2 regions of the Pseudoalteromonas sp. OANN1 genome follow, and region 1 is predicted to be linked to the other one. Evidence: riboswitches for the same ligand, from Rfam matches in the RefSeq annotation. Region 1 holds a riboswitch; the other holds the start of a gene.
What was found. A riboswitch is a leader RNA that binds a small molecule or an ion and turns the genes downstream of it on or off. The one in region 1 is predicted to bind lysine.

Region 2: another riboswitch for lysine. It lies ahead of dapA (4-hydroxy-tetrahydrodipicolinate synthase); the one in region 1 lies ahead of lysC (lysine-sensitive aspartokinase 3).

What each region holds. Positions count from the first base shown of each region.
Region 1 covers NZ_JAMXSE010000004.1:74,326-82,129, forward strand. Annotated here, with positions in the region: gene NH462_RS05095 (hypothetical protein) at 1-447, opposite strand, end outside; gene nhaD (sodium:proton antiporter NhaD) at 604-1,851, shown strand; lysine riboswitch at 1,997-2,167, shown strand; gene lysC (lysine-sensitive aspartokinase 3) at 2,256-3,602, shown strand; gene NH462_RS05110 (DUF924 family protein) at 3,725-4,255, shown strand; gene NH462_RS05115 (sodium-dependent transporter) at 4,335-5,660, shown strand; gene NH462_RS05120 (DUF2989 domain-containing protein) at 5,722-6,522, opposite strand; gene NH462_RS05125 (glyceraldehyde-3-phosphate dehydrogenase) at 6,711-7,804, shown strand, end outside.
Region 2 covers NZ_JAMXSE010000018.1:32,749-40,552, forward strand. Annotated here, with positions in the region: gene NH462_RS15015 (phospholipase A) at 1-501, opposite strand, end outside; gene NH462_RS15020 (M14 family metallopeptidase) at 715-1,827, opposite strand; gene NH462_RS15025 (PLP-dependent decarboxylase) at 1,830-3,035, opposite strand; gene NH462_RS15030 (2,3,4,5-tetrahydropyridine-2,6-dicarboxylate N-succinyltransferase) at 3,035-3,775, opposite strand; gene dapA (4-hydroxy-tetrahydrodipicolinate synthase) at 3,786-4,670, opposite strand; lysine riboswitch at 4,786-4,964, opposite strand; gene NH462_RS15040 (response regulator) at 5,107-6,831, shown strand; gene NH462_RS15045 (hypothetical protein) at 6,817-7,434, opposite strand; gene NH462_RS15050 (TraB/GumN family protein) at 7,594-7,804, opposite strand, start outside.

The DNA.
Region 1 (7,804 bases):
GATAGCGCTTTCGTTATGTTCGAACAGCTTAACAATTTTACGAACGCGTTCGTCCATAATGCGGCTAAAACGGCGTAGCTCAGAGTAGTCAGCCTCTTCACCAGCTTGTGCGATGCGATTACCTAATCTTTCTAAGTCTTTTACCAGCACAGTGATCTCTTCTGCTAAACCAAGGCTCTCTTCTTGTAAAAGAAAGCTGGCGAAGTCAGCGATTGCACGGTTGATTTCTAACTGTGAAGATTTAGCTAAAGGGATAATAATTTCTTGTTGGAGTAATCGATTGGTTTCTTTATAAATTCGTTCACTCGACCAGCTAGGGTTTTTCTGTTTTAGGATGTTTTGTACATCTTTTAGACTGAAATCTGCGAGCTTAAATCGTTTAAAAAGTAGCTCGAGTACGCTCCAGTGTTCATTTATCGTATTTAATAATTTTTTTGCTGGGATCATAACTTTCCAGTGTGTAGTAGTTAAGTTACATCACTACTTCATCAATTTGTCACAAAATGTTTATCGTACGTAGCATGGGGACTGTGATGGTGCTAGAATCCGCCGCGAAAACGAACCCACCCCTTGTTACATTTAATTACAGGTTGTTTACGCATTATGGTCACGCCCATTATTCTAACCCTGATCGCCATCGCTTTTATACTCATCGTTATAGAAGATATTATTCACGTAAACAAGGCCAAAACAACGCTTTTTTTTGGTACTTTATGTTGGATTATCGCCTTTATCTCTCCAATTCATGGTCAAAGCCCAGAAATTGTACAAATTGAGCTAGACCATAACATTTTGGAAATCGCGACACTTTGGCTGTTCTTAATGGCTGCAATGACATTTGTTGCCTACTTGAACTCAAAAGGGTTTATCCAAAATATTGTTCACCGGATCATGCCAACCCATATTAGCGAACGCAAGCTAATGTTTTTGGTCGGTGCGTTTGCATTCGTATTTTCGTCAATATCGGATAACATCACCGCGACGCTTATTTCATTAGCTGTAGTCATGTCTTTGAAATTAGACCCGAAAAAGCTAATTAGATATGCGACGTTAATCATCTTTAGTGTTAACTCCGGTGGGGTATCATTGATCACCGGTGATGTAACCACCTTGATGATATTTCTAGCCGATAAAGTGACTATCCCTGATCTGCTTTTACTAATCGCTCCCTCTATTTTTAGCGTATTTATCTTAGCTGCGATGCTGTCAATCGGCATGAATGATAAGATCACCTTTGAAAAGGCTGAATTACGCAGAATTGAAAAGACCGATATCACCATTGCGCTCATCTTCTTATCAACCATTTTTGCCACGTTATTCTTAAGCGTGCAATACCATGTACCGCCGATGTTAACCTTCTTATTTGGCTTGTCTTTGATGTTCTTAATGGCGCAATTCTTGATGCGCAAGAAGGACGTAAATAAGAAAATCATCGACTATATCCGTGAAATTGAATACGACACTTTATTGTTCTTTGTGGGTGTGCTGTTATTAGTTGGTGCGTTGAAAGAAGTCGGTGTATTGTCTAAGTTTACCGATTTATATCTGCATCTTGCGCCGGAATACGCAAACTACTTGGTCGGTTTAATGAGTGCGGCGGTAGATAACGTGCCTTTGACGGCTGCGCTATTAAAAGCAGACATTACGATGACTCCAGCGCAATGGCTAACCTTTACTTATGCGACTGGCGTTGGTGGCTCTATGCTCATTATTGGCTCTGCAGCGGGGATCATTGCAATGAGTAAGGTTAAAGCTTTAACCTTCTCAAGCTATCTTAAAATGAGTATCTACCTGCTTATCGCATATACCATTGGATATAGTGGCGCGTATTTCGCGGGTCAGCTTATTTAAGATCAATGGATTTAATTTTTTACCGCTTTGGGATAAGTTTTTCATAAATAACTTGACACCTAGACGGCTAAAAGATAATTTTCTTACATCGCCCGCATTTATTGCGGGCTTTTATTTTGCTTTTATTCAGATTAACAAAGGCAAAATAAACAGAAGAGGCGCGATGCTTAGGTAGTTAGTGTGAGGTGACGAGACCAATGATCACTAGTGAGGGAAGTATTCGCCGAGGAGAAAAGTTGCTCGTCGCAACGATTCTTCGGTTTACGAGGCTGAATCCTCGGAACTGTCACCGTATTGGTGGAGAGCTTCTGGCAAAGGTCATTTCAAGCGTTCGTCTTTCTAGAAATCCCATGCCGAGTTCTCCTTATAAAATTTGACTGTGCCAACAGTCGAGAGGAGAGAAAATGAATTCGCAGTATGTTGTAGCCAAATTTGGCGGTACCAGTGTCGCTGACTTTGAAGCTATGTCTCGTTGTGCTCACATTGTTCGTGACAACCCAAATGTTCGAGTGGTCGTTGTTAGTGCATGTGCTGGCGTAACCAATCACCTTGTAACGCTAACCCAACAAAAGGAAGATGAAGCCGGGCGCAAAGCAGTTGTTGCAGCGGTTGAAAACATACAGCAAGCGATTATCGACCAAGTGTCTTTGGATGCTGATCTTGCTGAGGGTTACAAGCAAACGTTCAGTGAATTTGAAAGCCTTGCGAGTTTACCTGCACTTAGCAGACAGCAATGCGATGAAATGCTGAGCTTTGGCGAACGTTTTTCTTCTTATTTGTTTACCCAAATATTACGTAATAACCAGGTTCAGGCGTCGCGCTTTGATGTACGTAAAGTGCTTAAAACAGATAATCAATTTGGTAAAGCGAATCCAAATGTCGCAGCTACGCTTGAAGCTGCGCAAACTAATTTGGTCGCGCTACTTGGCGACACAGTACAGGTGACACAAGGGTTTATTGGTAGTGACCAATACGGCCAGACGACTACGCTTGGTCGTGGTGGTTCTGACTATAGTGCTGCATTGTTAGCTGAGGCAATTGACGCGTCAAGTGTGCATATTTGGACCGATGTCGTTGGTATTTTCAGTACCGATCCGCGTTTGTGTGTAAAGGCTAGACCAATTCCTCGTTTGAGTTTTGATGAAGCGGCAGAAATGGCGACATTTGGTGCTAAGGTGCTACATCCCGCAACTATATTGCCAGCGAGTCGTAAAGGTATTTCAGTATTTGTTGGTTCAAGTCGTGATCCGCAAGCGGGTGGCACTTGGATTGAAAAAGAGAAAACGGCGCAAGCAGGCATTCGTGCAGTGACACAACGCAAAAACCAAATACTATTGACGCTAAAGAGCCCTGAAATGCTCCTTGCTAGCGGCTTTTTGGCTCGTATCTTCACCATTTTAAGTAATTACAATATATCGGTTGACTTGGTAACGACTTCGGAAATTAGTGTCGCGCTTACGCTAGATAACGCGCCGAATGCTTCTCGACCAGAGTTAGAACAAGCTTGTTTGGATGAACTTGGCGAGTTTTGTCATGTGACCGTTGAAAATAATCTTACTTTGGTGGCCATGATAGGTTCTGAGATCCAGTTGAAGAAGTGCCAACTTAACCTGATGGATGTGTTGTCAGAGTTTAATATTCGACTAATTTGCCATGGTGCGAGCAAGCACAATCTGTGCTTTTTAGTTGAGCAGCAGGAGTCAGATCAGGTCGTGCAGTCAATTCATGCTAAATTACTAGAGGTTGCATAAGTGAATTTATTGCCCATTCGGAACTAATAAAAAAGTTGCATTATTGAGTGATGGGTGGCACTTTGTTTATAACGGTTAGGGTCTGCTGACCATCAAGTTTGTTTTTCCCTAGGAGTGCCATCATGAATTATAAAGACGTCTACGAATTCTGGTTTGTTGAATGCACTGAATCAGATTGGTGGAAGAAGTCTGCGGACTTTGATCGCATAATAAAAAATCGCTTCGGTATCTTGCACCAAATGGCGCACCAAGGTGAGCTTTCGAGCTGGAGAGCAACACCACTTGGCGCGCTGTGCGAAATCATTATCTTAGATCAGTTTTCACGCAATATATTCAGAGACACTCCAGAGGCGTTTGCCAGTGATCCTTTGGCGCTAAGCCTCACCCAACACGCCATCGAAAAGGGCTATCACCGCCAGCTCAACGATACTGAATTGATGTTTTTATACCTACCTATGATGCATAGCGAAAGTCGCATCATCCATCGTGCAGCAGACCATTATTTTCGCGACCTGCCTAATTATGATTTTGAAGTCGCGCATAAAAAAATTATCGATAGATTTGGCCGATATCCCCATCGAAATGAAATACTCAATCGCGATTCAACAGAAGAAGAAATGGACTTTCTAGAGACGCCCAACTCGAGTTTCTGAGGCACGGCTAGAACCTCTCGCATTTTCAGCGGAAGTACGTATAATCGGCCGTCTACAAAAATAATGATTGATTACAGACATGGCTCATACGCGCGATGGATTTCAAAGCCGACTTGGCTTTGTGTTAGCAGCAGCTGGTGCGGCTGTTGGACTTGGTAACATTTGGGGATTTCCCACACAAGCCGCAAACCACGGTGGCGGTGCATTTTTACTGGTTTATTTTGCGGTAATTTTCTTACTCGCATTACCTGCACTTTACACAGAATTGTACTTAGGCCATCAGGCACAAGCAAACCCAGTTAAAGCACTTAAGACTGCTTGGCGTGAAGGTAATCCGAAAATAGGAGCCGCGGCGGGGTATATCGGCCTTGCTGGTGCTATCGTGATGCTCAGCTTTTACTCCATTGTGGCTGGATGGATGCTGTCTCATGCACTTGCTCCTCTTGCGCAAATGGCTGAATTAGATACCGCACACCAGTTTCTTAGCGGTGACTCGATGCTGAGAAACTTTATCTTTACGCCACTGATGCTAATTTTGACTGCGAGCATTATTCTCAAAGGCGTAAAATCAGGTATAGAAGCTTGGTCGCGCAGACTTATGCCGTTGTTACTGGTATTACTGCTTTGCCTTATTGGCTATATGGCGACGTTAGACGGCGCAGCAGAGGGGTTTAGAACGTATTTAGTTCCAGACTTTTCAAAAATTAGCGATCCTGATTTGATCATCGCGGCGATGGGGCAGGCGTTCTTTTCGTTGTCGTTGGGTGTGGGCTGCATGATGATTTATGGCTCGTACTTAAAACCGAATGAAAATCTACCTAAGCTTACGTTTAGTGTTGCAATGCTAGACACCAGTGTCGCATTTTTGGCCGGTTTACTTATTATCCCTGCAATATTCGTTGCGCAGCAAAATGGTGTTCAAGTATTTCAAGACGGCAAATTAATCGGTGAAGGCCGTTTGATTTTTGCCATTTTACCCGAGCTATTTGCCAATATGGGGGAAATGGGATTATTGGTTAGCCTGACTTTCTTTGTGCTTATGTCGATTGCGTCGGTAACTTCTACCATTTCTTCAACAGAAATTCCGGTATCTTTCTTGGTTGAAAACCATGGCTTTAAACGTAAACAAGCGACTTGGTTGGTTACGCTAGTTATCTTATTAGCATCGAGCACGATTATTCTAAACTTTGATTGGTTGTTCGAATTGGTGATCAGTCTATTCACGCAATATCAGCTACCATTGATGGGACTGTTCTACTTTATTACTGTTGGCTGGGTTTGGAAGCGCGGTAATCAGCTCCACTTAGAATCTCGTGGTGCACATTACTGGTTTGCTCAGTACGTTAGATTTGTTTGCCCAATCTTAATGACCGCGGTATTTATTAACGTAGCACTGGCAAAGTAGTGATCATTTATTCTCAAAAACGGGAAGCATAGGCTTCCCGTTTTGATTTTTATAACAAGGCTCAGAAATCACGTGGGGAAACAAACTCCCCAGCTTGAATGCTCTCGTAAGTTCGTTGCGCCAATGAATCTAAGTTGGCTAAATCTTTTCCCATTGCAGCCAGTTGGTTTGTCACTGGAATAATATCGATATCTTCAACCCCAGAAAGTTGAGCTACTCTAGCAAAAGTATATGCGTGCTTATACTTTTCGTGTTTGTAGAAAATACTGACTAAAGATGAATAGACTTCTGGGTTAGGGGTATGGCCTCTCTTGTTTAGCTCTAATACGCGGTAGAGAATATCGACGGTTTTATCGTCATCTACTTTGGCGTAAAACTCTGCGAGGAAAAGCTGAATTTCAGGATCGTTTTGAACTCTAGGGTCATCCTGCATGTTCAGTAGCTTGTTCATTGCTGTGCGATCACTGTTACGAGACCAATGATAATAAAGTAAGCCTGGGTGGTTACTGCCTTTTGTTTCATTATAAATACGTGTCATTTCTTTTAATGCAGTGAGATGACCTTCCACTCGTGAAGTGGTTTTTTCTTTTAACTTGATGTGCTCAATTTTGGCAGCGCGAGAAACACATTGGTTGTAGCTTTCTAAATTCTGCAACAAGTCATATTTGTTTTCGTCCGTCGGTGACTTGTATTCGTGATAGCGCGCGTAGATTAGCGACGCACGTTCGTCTTTACAGTGACTGTCTTTATTTAAGTCTTCACAAAAACCAGGCGTTTCGCTACACACTTGGTTCAAGGTTAGGGTGTCGTCGCAACCAGCAAGTAGTAACGCTGCAAAAACTAGCGACTTTTTAAACGCCATAGTTTGACCTCAATGATTTTTTATAATTATAGGGGGTTACGCCCGAATAAACAGGGTAGAGCTAATAGTTTACTAGTTTAACGCAATGAATTGTTCGGTAACAGTGGAGAATCACGGCAGTTTAAATTAGAATAGCCGTGCCCATTCGGGCTATCCGTTCAAAGAAAATTGTTTATTAGGCAGAAAAAATGACCTTATCTCACGAGCAAGAATATCAAAACAGCTGGCAAGAGCGTCAAGATTATGCAGAAAGCATGCAACCCCTAATCGGTCGTCTATACCGTAACAAAGGCGTTGAAATCTCTGTATACGGTCGTCCTCTTGTGAGCGCAAGCACCATTGATGTTATCAAAGCACACAAAACAGTAGCACGCTTTGAAGAGCGCAAACTACGTCTTCGTGAAAGCTTTCCATTCTTAGAAGTGATCAGCAAAATGGAATTGGCACCAGGTCGTGTTGACCTTGGTAAGCTAGCTTATGCCTACATTTATAAAAATGCAGGTGAAGGCCGCTCAATCGAAGAGTTTTTAAATGCAGAACTTGCAGAATTACTAAACCAAGGTGCACGTCCAGAACCTCGTGACGTCGTTCTTTATGGTTTTGGTCGCATCGGCCGTTTATTAGCACGCCTACTTATCGAACGTGGCGGCTCTCACGCTGATTTACGCCTACGTGCAATCGTTGTTCGCGGTGGCCGCGATGGTGATCTTGAGAAACGTGCAAGTTTATTGCGCCGTGACTCAATTCATGGTCCTTTCAATGGTTCAATCACAGTAGACCATGAAAAAGGTGCGATTAAAGCAAACGGTAACTACATTCAAGTTATCTACGCAAACTCACCTGAAGAAGTGGATTACACAAAATACGGTATTGAAAACGCACTTATCGTAGATAATACAGGTGTTTGGAAAGACGAAGATGGCTTAGGTAAACACCTTAAGTCAATTGGTGCGTCTAAAGTATTACTTACAGCACCAGCTAAAGGCGACATCAAAAACATCGTTTATGGTGTTAACAACTCAGACATTCAGTCTGAAGACAAGATTGTGTCTGCAGCAAGCTGTACAACTAACGCAATCACACCGGTATTAAAAGCACTTAACGACAAGTTTGGTATTAAAAACGGTCATGTTGAAACAGTTCACTCTTACACCAATGACCAAAACTTGATCGACAACTACCACAAAGCTGAGCGTCGTGGTCGTAGTGCAGCATTGAACATGGTTATTACTTCAACTGGTGCTGCGAAAGCGGTTGCTAAGGCACTGCCTGAGCTTGCTGG
Region 2 (7,804 bases), on a different contig from region 1:
TGGCGAAGACACATCTTTGTTGTACAGCTGCCAATATGATTGTAGTGTAAAAGCAAAATAAATTGCCTGATCTTTATCCGAGAAGTTTTTATAAATAGGCGCTTTTAACGAAATTTGGTATTTGGCTTCAAAATTGTCGATTGGCTCGCCATCTTCATCATCAATGGCTTTTAGACCGTCGAATGGTCTGCTGTTGACATTGGTCATATAGGACACAGGCAAAATATAATTGCGCTTATGTGGTGTTAAGACATTACGGTTTTTTTCCGTTACACGTTCACGCGCCATGCGTTTATCTAATTGGCTTAAGGTTTTATCAGCATCAGCCTCGGCACATTCGGTACGGACCTGCTCTATGGTTTTATCTTTTTCTCCAGTTAACACCGCGTTTAGCACGCACTGTTTGACTAAATCGATTTCATCTTCCTGTTGGGCTTCTTGAGCGTAAAGTGGCAAGGTAAGCAAGGCCAAAGCCGGTATTGATAAGTCTGTAAATTTCATCCTATGTGCGCCGAGAGTAAGTACAATTGATTACATTATTAACCAATGATAATGAAAGGGAAATGAATCTCGAAGGTCAAAAATGTCAGAAAGAAAAATACGTACGAATAAGAAAAAGGTGGCGGCTATCGCCGCCATACCTTAGTAAGCGTTAAGCTAAACAAGCAGAGCTTATTTGCTTTGACTTACTCTCACGCAATAAAAGTACTCAAGTTAAAGCGTTTCAACTTGAGTAAAAAACTTATAAAGCTCAGTACCTTGATTCACACTAGCAGAGGCAAAGTGCAAAATGGCGATGGCATCTTCGTCTAACTGGATCTCATTTAAGGGCGTTTCTGATAAATAGCGCTCCATTCTGAGAATTTTGGCGATGGTTTGACCCGCCTTGATATGCTCACCAAGCTTTGCCGTGTACTCCACCATGCCTCCCATCGGGGCATAAAAGGCACGATAGTTCTCTAGTCGACAGACGTAGCGGGTGATGTCTCGTGGCATAAAGTGCGCGTCTTGAAAGGCCTGTTTATGGTTTAGGTAGCTCAAAATGCTATTAGCGTCATTCAATGCTTCCGCTAAATCAATTTTTTCTTGAGAGCCAAGTTCAACCGTAAACGCTTCAGTTAATACTGGGATCTCTCGGCCTATAGCCTGATAGGCTTGCTGCAAGTTCCACCATGGACAAAAACTTGCTTCATCCATTGCTCCATCAAAGTCACTTGGAATAAGTAACACATGTGGAATATCAAAATATCGAGCGCTGTCTTTTGCATACTCAGGACAATACAGGTGTTTTGCTGAAATTGGTCCCGTATGAAGGTCTAAAACAATGTCAGCTTCATGAGCTAGGCGCTGTAAACTCAAGGCGATGCGCTTACCTGTTGTCAACCTATCTAAGGGCCCATCAAGTAGTGCCTGGGTACGCTCAACTAATCGTTGGCGAAATTGCTGAGCGATTTCTGTTATTGGTAGCGTCGGGTTTTGCTCCACAAACTCGGCAACCAACCCGGAATGGTTGATGTACATTCGATTCCAATTCGTGCCTGTAATTGGATCGAAACGCCCTAAGGTAAACTCACCAGATTTCTGATTACAACCAATCGGGTTTGCGTAAGGCACTAAGGTGATGTCCGCTTTTAATGACAATTGCTTCAACTGTTCTAGTAGCTGATAAATCACTGCATTACCTTGCACTTCGGCGCCATGCATATTCGCTTGAATATACACCTTAGGCCCACTGCCATCGCCTTTAATGCGATAGACCGGAATAGTCAAAGGCAAGCCATTGGCAATTTCACCAACCTGAATATGTTGTTGTGTAATGGTATTCATGTTTACCTCAAATAACTTGAAGCGGGCTCTGCTTCACGGACACAGCTGATTTCTCCACCTGAGATGATGTACTCTGCTGGGAGCTCATGACATAAAAAGAACGGCATACTTTCGGTGTAGCCGTAAGCGCCACACTGACTGAAAACAAGCCAATCGCCATCGGCACTGTCGCTTGGTAAGACTAGGGTGCCTAATTTATCCAATGCAGTGCAAAGTGGGCCATGAATATGAAAGTCTGTGGCCTCAGCTTGAGACTGGCGTAACAATTCAGCGGGGAAAGCTTGTCCGGTAACGGCTGGGCGCAGCAGGTGATTGACACCGCCTGCGACAATCAGTTGTTGTTCTCCGTAGTTTTGCTTTTGTTCCACCACAGGGTTGAGATAAAAACCACATTCGCCAACCGCATAGCGGCCTAACTCCATCCATAATTCTTGCACTTGCGTGGCGGTTTTTATTAATGCGAGCGTGTCTAATAATTTCTGCCAATCGAGAGAAGGGCTTTGCCTATCATAGGGAATGCCAAGGCCGCCACCTAAGTCGAGCACCTTTAGAGTAATCCCTAAATCAGCAGCGAGCTGAACTAAAGGTGCAACCATTGCCTGCCAAAGTTCAGCGAGCGTATCGCTGCAGAGCATATTGCCCCACTGGAAAATATGCAGTCCGACAAAGTCTAGGTAGGTGTAGTCACTTAAAGTTAGGGCTTGCCACTGCTCTGCGCCAAGACCAAAAGGAGTCAGCGTATTGCCACCAAGTGGATTGTGCTCTGCTTTATCAAAGCGTAACTGCACCCGCAGTAAAACTTCAAATTGAAGCTCAAACTCTTCGGCCACTTGATTTAACCAGCGTACTTGATTGTGACTTTCAGCCACGAAAATACGTACGCCTTGTGTGGCAAAATGACGGATCTGCTTTAGCGATTTGGCAGGACCTGTGTTGAGCACGCGTTCAGGTGCGATCCCTTGAGATAACACCTGATCAAGCTCGCCGCTAGATGCCACATCAAAGTTAAACCCTGCGTTATCTAGGGTTTTAATGATATGTGATAACGGATTCGCTTTTACGGCATACCAAAGCTTAACGATTTGCTGATCAACTAAGGGCTTAACATGCGCACTTAGCTTATCTAAATCGTAGCAAAAGAATGGCGTATCTTGTTGCTGGATCAATGCCTCAGCTGCAATTCGCTGTGACGTGCTCAACCAAGTCATTAGCGTAGAACCTCTTCCAGCGCCAGTGATGCATCACTTTGTTCATCACGGTATTTTACGATAAGTGCGCATGACATACTTAGTCCTTGCTCGCGCGCCCACTCACTTGAGGCTGGACGAGAGCCTGGGATCACTATCGCGTTTTCAGGGATGGCTTCACCTTTGTCAAGCAAGCGCTCGTTCACGCAGTCATAGACAGGAATACTTGCTGAAAGGCGCACACCCGGTGCTAATACGGCACCGCGTTTAACAACAACCCCTTCAACCAATACACAGCCTGCACCAATAAAGGCATCGTCTTCAACAACAACAGGACTGGCTCCAACCGGCTCTAATACACCGCCCACTTGTACTGCTGCGCTAAGGTGGACATTTTTACCAATTTGCGCGCAAGAACCAACCAACGCATGACTATCTACCATAGTACCTGAATCAATATAGGCACCAATGTTGACATAAGCCGGTGGCATAATGATTGTGCCCGCTGCGACGTAAGCGCCACGTCTCACACTGCTTCCGCCAGGAACCATACGAACGCCATCTTGGGCAGCAAATCCGCGTGGTGCTAAGTTGTCTTTATCAACAAATCCACCCGGGAATTCCGTATTTACGCCATTTCTAAATGCTTCAAGGATCCCTTGTTTTACTTCTACATTAGCATGCCAATGGCCTTGCTCATCCTGTGTTGCAGCACGTACTGTGCCATTTTCTAAATCGTTTAGTAGGGTTAACCAGCTCATGTTTACTGCCTTAATTCCAAGATAAAATCGTTTCGTTCGCGCGAGTGATCGCATCGGTATGGGTGAGTTCCAAATGTGTCAGTGGCGGGCGCAAGTTTGGACTTGTGAGCTTCCCTTGCAAGTGCATTAACACTTTGACTGGTATGGGATTTGCCACTGCAAATAAGCTATTTGCAGCTTCTGACCAAGTGGTAAATAAATTAGGAGAGGTGCCGCTTAACGAGCGCCTTACAAATTCTGCGGTTTGCTGTGGCCATGCATTTGCCGCAACAGACACTAGCCCCGTTGCACCTGCTTGTGCAAAGTAGGGCATTAAGCCATCGTCGCCGCTATAGATGGCGACATCAGGTGCTGCCTGACGAAATGCTTCAAAGGTGGCAATATCACCACTGGCTTCTTTTAGTGCCCACAGATTAGGGTGGCAAGCTAGTTCGCCGAGTAGGTCAGGGGCGATAGCAACGGCACTGCGACCAGGTACATTGTAGAGCATGCAAGGGTTGTGGCTCTCATCGAGTAGTGTGCTAAACCAATGCGTCAGACCAACTTTGCCGGGCTTTGCGTAGATTGGTGAGCCAAGTAAGAGTGCATCAATGGGCTGCGTATTACAAAAGCGCACCCATTGTGTTTGCTGCTCAAGATTACTGCCGCCAACGGCAACCATGAGTGGTACGCTTGGGGCGAGCTGGCAAACAAACTCAACGATTTGTTGCTGCTCTTGTTGGGTAAGCGCAAGGCCTTCGCCGGTACTGCCTAGTAAAAGAATACCGTTACGAGCTTGCTCTTGATCGCGTACAAGCGTCGTTAATGCGCCAAAATCAACCTGATTTTCAGCATCAAAAGGCGTTACTAAAGCAGTCCACAACGGATAGTCAGATAAATTGAATTGTGATTTCATCTCTACCGAACTTAAATCATGTTCGGAGTTAGGAGGGTGTCCAAACTTCGAACTGTTAAAATTCGAAGAGCAATGGACTTAAAAAGGATAAGGCAGCCAATGGCCTTATTTTTCTAAGACCAGAAGCTCTCCACCAAGTATGTTGGTGACAGTCGCTGGGATTCAGCCCAGTCGCCCGAAATGAGTATTAGCAAACAATAACTCAATTTCTCGGCGTATATTCCCCTCACTAAGCTGCAACGGAGTTTGCTCTCCTTCACTTAGTTACCTGAATAACGCACCTCTTCCAGCCCTCAGTTTGACGCCGTAGCATCAAACTATCTAAATAGGGTGAGCGCGCATTGAAACATTTTGGCCGTCTAGGTGTCAAGCATCAGACTGTAAATATTACGATTGTTAACTACACTTAGCATTGCAGCTGAGACAATGCGATGAGATGAAAAACAAAAAAATGTCGTTAATAAATAAAGTTAAAAATCGTTATATCGGGGCATTACTAGCTATGGCTATATTGCTGTCGATGGCGATGGGGGTTATGCAGTATTTACTGTATCAGCAGAGCCAAGACGCACACGTAATTAATATTGCGGGTATGCAGCGGATGCTGTCCCAACGTATCGCACTTTTCAGTGCACAAGAGGATAAAATAGACAGTGAGGTGCTGCGTCAAACCATTGATAAATTTGAAAGTAATCATGAGTTTTTAACTAAAACAGAGGGAGGAGAGGCTATTTATTTGAATGAGGCGCTTGCAGCGCTTTACTACCAAGAGCCAGTGCAATTGGATTTGCAAAGTAATACTTTTATCACTTTATCAAGGTCTCAGTTACAGCTATCCACTCCTCAACTGGTGGAACAAATCTTTACTGCATCTCAGCATATACTCCCAAAACTGAATGAGGCCGTTTCACTATTCGAGCAGCAAGCGCGAAGTAAGACAGAGATGGTGAGGAAAATTGAATTGTTAATTTGGCTGCTCGGACTGTTGCTGCTGTTTATAGAAGCGAAATTTGTATTTCGTCCAATGGCACAAGAAATTGCTGAGACACTTGATAAATTAGAGGCGGCAAGAAAGCTTGCCGACGATGCACTACACTCAAAATCACGATTTTTAGCACGCGTTAGTCACGAGCTAAGAACGCCATTGCAGGCTATTCATGGGTATTTAGATGAATATCTGAGTAACAAAGAAATCCAACACTTACAGCATGTGAAAAGCGCGGCAAATCAATTGGATGTATTACTTTATTCGGTTCAAGATTTTAATAACCTTTCCGAGCAAGAAGTGGTAATTGAGCGTCATCAAGTCGCGTTGCGAGAAGTAATAAAATCAGCCTGTATTGCCTTTCAACTAACCGCACACAAGAAATCTCTCGCTTTTAATTTGGCATTGAGCAATGAGTTAGATGTGACCTGTTATTGTGATTGTAAGCGTGTTGGTTGGTTGATCAGTGAATTGGTCAATAATGCAATTAAATTTACTGAGCGTGGCAGCATTCAAGTATTTGCGGATCTGGTTGTAGATGAAGATACGCCATATTTAGAGTTTGTTGTTGAAGATACTGGGCCTGGGTTCGACTATCAGCAGCTACGAGAAGCTGTGCATAGCGAACATTTTCAAGGGGCGCAGTTAGGGCTTAAACGTTGCCAATTACTCACCTCAGCGCTTGGGGGACGATTAGATTTTATTGAGAGGGAGCCAACGGGTACAAGAGCAACCTTGAGAGTTCCCATTGAAATTGACAACCAACAGACATTGGCTCGTAAAATGAAGCCGGTGTCAGCTCGCATTTTGCTAGTGGAAGATAACTTACTAAATGCGCGCGTGATTGAAAAAATGCTCCAGCCCGTAGCCAAACAAGTAACGCATGTTGAACATGGTGAAGGTGCCCTTGAAGTATATGAGGTGGGTAAGTTCGATATCGTGCTAATGGATTTAAATATGCCTGTGATGGATGGCTTTGAAGCCACTGAGCGTTTGAGAAAGCTAGATCCAGCTGTGCCTATTTTGGTCGTGACCGCAAATACCAATGCGGAGGATCTGGATAAGGTCTACGCACTTGGCGCAACGGCTCATTTGTATAAGCCGTTGCAACCGGATGTGCTGCATAGCAAAGTGGCGCTATTACTGAATAAGTGTGGAGACTTAGTCTCGTCTTAAACGAATATTTCCAACTCCGACTTCTGCATCGATGGAATACTGGCCTTGACCACGATAGTCTGTTGTCGAGCCAACCATACTCTTTTCGGAAGTTTCTACATTGCCAAAACCCGACATTGCTGTTTTACCAACACCTGAATCTAAAGACACTTTTTTGAAATCGGTGGTGGTAGTCTCAATTTTAATTTTTCCTACGCCTACCTCTAAATCAGCAGAGTTATTAAGATCTTGAATATCAATTTTGCCAACACCAACCTCAACATCTAAGGCCAAATTAACAGGCACCTTAACTTGCCAAGATAGTTCATAATCATCTGAATTGATCTCAAGTGATAATTTATCCCCTGATGTGTTGCTGTTTAGGGTGGCCTCACTCACATCTGGTTTACCAAACCAACTGTCTGACTCTTTCGGTTCAACCAAAATTTCGACCTCTATGGTGTCGCCGTTGTAAGTTTGTAGGTCGATTTTACCTACGGCAATATCCACTTCTAACTCGGCTAGGCTATTGCTTGGGAATGATGCTGTAATGGTTTTTGAATCTTCTGCTTGTGCAGTCATTGCCGCTGCACTTAATGCTAAAACTAACGCTACCTTTTTCATTATTTTTTACCTTCAACGAGAGTGTTTGAAAGGTAAGTCGCACATAAAAATGAAAAGGTTTAAAAAGATTTTTATTTTTTTAGGGCGTGTTAATGGAAGTATCTGTTTAACACGCCTACAAAGTAAACTGCTTACCTCTTAGCAAGATAGCGCTGAGTGTTATAGTCGGGTGACTGAATAACCATTGTTTTTAAGTTGCTCAACAAGGCCATATTTTTCAACAAGATGTAATGCACCAACGGCAATAAACGTTGATTCATTAGGGAGCTGCTTTTTAAGCATTTTCACCCAGTTATTATTGCGTTCAATGATCATCAATTGCTCGGCTAATTTGCCATATTTATCATCCGAAAAACTTACCTGATAGTAA